DNA from 2 places in the Methylobacterium sp. Leaf88 genome. Region 2 is predicted to be linked to the other one. Evidence: riboswitches for the same ligand, from Rfam matches in the RefSeq annotation. Region 2 holds a riboswitch; the other holds the start of a gene.
What was found. A riboswitch is a leader RNA that binds a small molecule or an ion and turns the genes downstream of it on or off. The one in region 2 is predicted to bind thiamine pyrophosphate.

Region 1 (3,199 bases), on a different contig from region 2:
TGGAGAGACCCTGCGATGGCCCTCAAGACGACGTTCCTGGTGCAGACCTTCGTGCTCAAGCGCAAGCGGCTCTCGCCGGGCGACAGTGAGGTGGCGGTGACGGAGAGCGGCGCCCTGAAGAAGGCCGAGGCGATGGCCGCCCGCTTTCCCGGGACGGCGGCGATCAAGGTCGTGGCCGACGACGAGACGGGGGAACTGGAGAGCGCCACGATCCTCGGCAGCTTCGGCGAGGTGCCGGACGACTTCGCCGAGAGCCTGCAGGGCTCGTGAGGCCCGACGCGTCCGGCCTCCGCACCCCCGATCAAAGTGCCCCGCGGACGCGAAAGGGCCCCGCCGCGCGGCGGAGCCCCTTCTAATCGTCCCGGAGCCTGTCAGCCGTTACGGGCAGGCGTGGCGCTGACCGTCATTGCCGAGATAGGTCCCGGTGCGGCGGTCGTAGGACCGGAAGCGCTGGACGCAGTAGGCGACGTCCTCGCCGCTGGTCGCGACCTCCGGGGTGGCCTCGTAGCCCGTCGCGGCATAGCCGCCACCATAGGGCGCGTAACCGCCGTAATAGGCCGGCGCATAGCCGCTGGCGTAATAGTCGTCGCCGTAGTAGCCGCCATAGGCGCTGCCGAGGCCGTAGCCGATCCCGGCGCCGGCGAGACCCAGGCCGAGCCCGAGGCCGAGGCCGCCATAGCCGCGACGGTAGCCGTAGCCGCGCCCGGCATAGGCGCCACCCCGGTTGAACCCACCGCGGTTGAAGCCGCCGCGATCACCCCGGAAGCCGTTGCCGGCAGCGAGGCCCGCCCCGGCACCGACGGCACCGGCGCCCACGCCGATGGTCCCGCCGCGGTTGAACCCGCCGCGGTTGAAGCCACCCTGCGCGAGGCCGCCGCGGAACCCGCCGCCGCCGAAGTTGCCCCCGACATTGCCGCCGCGGAACCCGCCGCCCTGGGCGAGACCACCGCGGAAGCCACCGCCGCCGAAGTTGCCGCCGCGGAATCCGCCGCCACCCAGGCCGCCGCCGTGGAACCCGCCGCCACCGCCACGGAAACCACCACCGCCGCCCGGACGTGCGTCCGCTGAGGCGGGAATCATCGAGAGGGCCCCGACCAGGGCGGCCGATGCCAGGAGTATGCGCTTCATGGGAGAACCTGTCGTTCGCATGCCGATCCCGAGGATCGAACTTCTGGTAAAGGAACGCGGGGCCTGACGATAAAGTTCGTTTCAGGCCCTATTCCGTCTCAGTTCGTCGGGCCGGCGATTGACAAAACGGCCGCCGACCTCGAATCTGGAAGCATTCCGAGGGGAGCTCCGAGTGCGGGGGCTGAGATTGGGCGCGACGCCCTGACCCTTGAACCTGATCCGGTTCGTACCGGCGGAGGGACGGGAATTCCAAGACGCGGCGCGCATGTTCAGGCGTCGTCCCATCCGACACCGCCGTTCGCGAGTCCGGATCGTCTCCCACGCCAGGAGCGAACCCGATGAATGCACCCGTTCTTCCGAAGGATCTGCCGCAGGGGCAGGCGCCCACGGTGACCACCGGCCCGATCATGGGCTCGCGCAAGGTCTACGCGGCGGTGGCCGGGCACGACGACATCCGGGTACCGTTCCGCGAGATCACCTTGAGCGATCCGAAGGAGGCGCCGGTGCGGGTCTACGATCCGTCGGGTCCCTACACGGAGACGGATGCGGGGATCGACCTCGGGGCCGGCCTTCCGCTGGTGCGCGAGCCCTGGATCGCCCGGCGCGGCTACGCCACCGTGACCCCGCGCGCGGTCAAGCCCGAGGACAACGGCTTCGTGCCCGAGGACAAGCTCGTGGCCCCGTGTCCGGCCACCCGCGAGATCCGCAAGGCCGCGCCCGGCCAGATGGTGACGCAGTACGAGTTCGCCCGCGCCGGGATCATCACCGAGGAGATGATCTACGTCGCGCACCGCGAGAACCTGGCGCGCGAGACGATGCTGGAGGGCGCTCAGGCGGCCCTGGCCGACGGCAACAGCTTCGGCGCCGCCCTGCCGGCCTTCATCACGCCGGAATTCGTGCGCGACGAGGTGGCCCGGGGCCGCGCCATCATCCCGGCCAACATCAACCACCCCGAGGTGGAGCCGATGGCGATCGGCCGCAACTTCCTCGTGAAGATCAACGCCAACATCGGCAATTCCGCCGTGACCTCGTCCGCCGCCGAGGAGGTCGAGAAGCTGGTCTGGGCGACCCGCTGGGGCGCCGACACGGTGATGGACCTCTCGACGGGCCGCAACATCCACAACATCCGCTCGTGGATCGTGCGCAACTCGCCCGTGCCGATCGGCACGGTGCCGATCTATCAGGCTCTGGAGAAGGTCGGCGGCGACCCGCTGAAGCTCGACTGGGAGGTCTTCAAGGACACCCTGATCGAGCAGGCCGAGCAGGGCATCGACTACTTCACCATCCATGCCGGCGTGCGCCTCGCCCACGTGCCGCTCACCGCCCGCCGGGTCACCGGCATCGTCAGCCGCGGCGGCTCGATCATGGCGCGCTGGTGCCTGGCCGGGCACCGCGAATCGTTCCTCTACGAGCGCTTCGACGAGATCTGCGACATCATGCGGGCCTACGACGTGTCGTTCTCGCTCGGCGACGGCCTGCGCCCCGGCTCCATCGCGGATGCCAACGACGCGGCCCAGTTCGCCGAGCTGGAGACCCTGGGCGAACTGACCAAGATCGCCTGGGACAAGGGCTGCCAGACCATGATCGAGGGCCCCGGCCACGTGCCGATGCACAAGATCAAGGTGAACATGGAGAAGCAGCTCGTGGAGTGCGGCGAGGCGCCGTTCTACACCCTCGGCCCGCTGACCACCGACATCGCCCCCGGCTACGACCACATCACGTCGGGCATCGGCGCCGCCATGATCGGCTGGTTCGGCTGCGCCATGCTCTGCTACGTCACCCCGAAGGAGCATCTCGGCCTGCCCAACCGCGACGACGTCAAGGAAGGCGTGATCACCTACAAGATCGCGGCCCATGCCGCCGACCTCGCCAAGGGCCATCCGGCGGCGCAACTGCGCGACGACGCCCTGTCGCGGGCCCGGTTCGACTTCCGCTGGGAGGACCAGTTCAACCTCTCCCTCGATCCCGACACCGCCCGCGCCTACCACGACGAGACCCTTCCGAAGGACGCCCACAAGGTCGCCCATTTCTGCTCGATGTGCGGCCCGAAGTTCTGCTCGATGAAGATCAC
Region 2 (3,199 bases):
CCCGCCCCAGCCTTCCCCCACCGCCGAAGCCGATGGCTCGGAGGCGGCCGACGTCCCCTTCGGCGCCCTCCAGCAATGCGTGGCCCTGCGCGACTGGCTGCTGAGCGAGGGGGCCCGCATGCCGAAAGCGGAAGACCTGCTCTCCGGCCTCGCCGAACGCCTGATCGCGCTGGATGTGCCGGTGGACCGCGCCACCACGGCCATCGACGCCCTGCATTCCGAGTATTCCGGCGTCGGGCGGTTCTGGACCCGCGAGACGGGCTCCACGGTCCGTCTGTTCCCGCACGGGGAAGCGTCGGACAAGGCCTATCGGGCAAGCCCGTTCTTCCGTGTTCACGAAACCGGCGCGTGGCTGATCCTCGATCTCGCCGAGACCCCGGATGAGGCCTTCGCGGTCATTCCGGACCTGAAGGCCGAGGGCTACCGGCACTACATCGTCGCGCCGCTGTTCTTCACCAACGGCACGCGCAACGGCATCTCCTTCGCCACCCGATCCGAAGCGGGGTTCCGCGATGAGGACGTGGCGATTCTCCGCTTCGTCATGCCGACACTGGCGGCGGTCATGGAGATGCGCAGCGTCAACAAGCAGCTGGATCACGTCCTGCGGATCTATGTCGGCGACGAGCCGCACAAGGCGATCCTCGGCGGCTCCATCCGTCGCGGTCACGTCCAGCGCATCCGCTCGGCGATCCTGTTTGCCGACATGCGCGATTACACGCGCATCTCCGCCGACATGACGCCGGAAGAGGCGGTCGACCTCCTGAACATCTTCTTCGACTGCCTGGTGCCGGCCATCGAGCGCGAGGGCGGCGAGGTCCTGAAATATCTCGGCGACGGCCTGCTGGCGATTTTTCGCGAACCCGGAGACGATTTGGGCGGTGCTGCCAAGGGGGCGCTCACCGCCTCGCAGAGCGCCATGGCGGCCCTCGCGGAGGCCAATGCGCTCGGCCGCTTCGCCAATCCCGTGGCCGCCGGCATCGCCCTGCATCACGGCGAGGCCGCCTACGGCAATGTCGGCTCCGGCGCCCGACTGGATTTCACCGTGATCGGACGCGACGTGAATCTCGCTAGCCGCGTCGCCCGGCTGAACCGGACGCTGGGCGAACCAATCCTGATGACGAAGCCCTTCGTCGACTTCCTCTGGGACATGCCGGAGCCTCTCGGCGAACATGCGCTCGATGGGTTCGCCGAACCCATGGGTGTCTATCGGCCGGCGCGCCCGCCCGCTGCCTGAGACCCGCGCGGGGATTGACCCCGATGCGCGGACGGCCCACATCAGGGGTGTTCCAGGGAGATCCCCGGCAAGGGGCTGAGAAACCGATGGCCGTCCGTTTGCGGATGGCGGCGCGGAAATCCTTCGAACCTGACCCGGTTCATACCGGCGTAGGGATTGGACCGCGGGTTTCTCCTCAAGCCCAACACGCTTCACCACGCGAAGCTGCAGTCCCACCAATCTCGACGCCAGTTGCGGAGATTGTGTTGGACGTGACCCCGAACGCCTTCCTCAACCTGCGACGGACGCATGGCGTTGCACCGCCGGCCGCCGTTGCCCCGGCACGCAGTGACGTGGTCATCGTCGGCGCCGGCCTTATCGGGCTGTCGATCGCTTGGCGCGTGACGCAGGCCGGGCGATCCGTGACCGTGCTGGAGCGCGACATTGTCGGCGCTGGGGCGAGCCTCGCCGCTACCGGCATGCTGGCCCCCGCTGCCGAGCACGAGCCCGGCTCCGACCCGCTGCTGCCCCTGGCCCTGGAGAGCCTGTCGCGCTGGCCGGGTTTCCGCGATGCCCTTCAGGCCGCGGCCGGCCTCGACATCGACTACCGAGAGGAGGGCACCCTGGTGCTGGCCATCGGCCGCGACGAGGTCGAGCGCCTGCGCTTCCGGCACGATCTGCAGAAGCGCTCCGGCCTCGACGCTCGCTGGCTGACCGGTCCCGAGGCCCGGGCCCGCGAGCCGCGCCTGCGCCCCGCCGTCACCGCCGGCCTGTACTGCCCGCACGACCATCAGGTCGATCCGAGCCGGGTAATGGCCGCCCTCGTGCGGGCCTGCCTCGCCGCAGGAGTCGCCATCGTGGAGGGCTGCGCGGTCGAGGCGCTGGATTGGAGTGCCGACCGGGTCACTGGCGTCCGTACGGCCCAGGGCATCAGCCGGGCCGACACCGTCGTGCTCGCCTCCGGCGCCTGGAGTGGGGAGACGGGACTCCTGCCCGATCATCTCGCCCTGCCGGTCCGGCCCCTGCGCGGCCAGTCCCTCGCCTTGCGGACCACTGCCCGCACCGGCACCCTCGCCCACATGGTCTGGACCGAGCAGGTTCACATGGCGCCGAAGAGCGACGGCCATCTCATCGTCGGCGCGACGGTGGAGGATTGCGGCTTCGTCCCCGGCGTCACGGCCGGCGGCCTCTACGCCCTGCTGGAGGGCGCCCGCCGCGTCCTGCCCGGCATCGAGGAGATGGCAGTGGAGGCGATCTGGAGCGGCTTCCGGCCGACCTCGGACGACGATGCGCCGATCATCGATGCCCTGGCGCCCGGCCTCGTGGTCGCCACCGGTCATCACCGCAATGGCTACCTGCTGGCCCCCGCCACCGCCGATGCGGTCGCGGCCCTGGTCGCCGAGGGAACGCTGCCGGATTACGCCCGGGATTTTGGTCGAGCCCGCTTCGCGTCGGCACCGCAGAGGGTGTTCGCATGAAGCTCACGGTCAACGGAGAGGCCCGCGAGAGCACGGCTGCCGACCTCGACGCCCTGTTCCGGGAGGAGGCCGAGGAGACCGGCATCGAGAGCCCTCAGGGCATCGCCATCGCGCTCAACGGGTCCGTGGTTCGCCGCCGGGACTGGGCGCTCACCGCCCTCAGCGACGGCGACCGCGTCGAGATCGTCCGCGCGATGCAGGGCGGATGATCGATAGGGGGGAGACATCATGACAGGAAGGTGGGAATGACCGAGATCGCGAACGACACTGACTCGCTGGTGATTGGCGGTGTGAGCCTGGGCTCGCGTCTTTTCATCGGTACCGCCGGCTACCCCACCCAGAGCATTCTGTTCGATGCGGTGGCGGCGTCCGGCGCCGAGGTGGTCACGGCCTCGATCCGGCGGGTTTCGCTCCAGGGGCACGGCTCAGATACGCTGCGCCGGCTCAAGGGGCACCGCTTCCTGCCCAACACCGCCGGCTGCGAGACGGCGCGCGACGCGATCATGAC

Region 1: it holds a riboswitch for thiamine pyrophosphate, as region 2 does, so the genes downstream of both, thiC (phosphomethylpyrimidine synthase ThiC) here and thiO (glycine oxidase ThiO) in region 2, are expected to answer to the same signal.

What each region holds. Positions count from the first base shown of each region.
Region 1 is NZ_LMMK01000055.1:110,853-114,051, forward strand. Features, by position in the region: gene ASF20_RS22125 (hypothetical protein) at 16-270, shown strand; gene ASF20_RS22130 (BA14K family protein) at 379-1,128, opposite strand; TPP riboswitch at 1,278-1,386, shown strand; gene thiC (phosphomethylpyrimidine synthase ThiC) at 1,467-3,199, shown strand, end outside.
Region 2 is NZ_LMMK01000012.1:720,951-724,149, reverse strand. Features, by position in the region: gene ASF20_RS09760 (adenylate/guanylate cyclase domain-containing protein) at 1-1,234, shown strand, start outside; TPP riboswitch at 1,280-1,408, shown strand; gene thiO (glycine oxidase ThiO) at 1,510-2,691, shown strand; gene thiS (sulfur carrier protein ThiS) at 2,688-2,900, shown strand; gene ASF20_RS09745 (thiazole synthase) at 2,937-3,199, shown strand, end outside.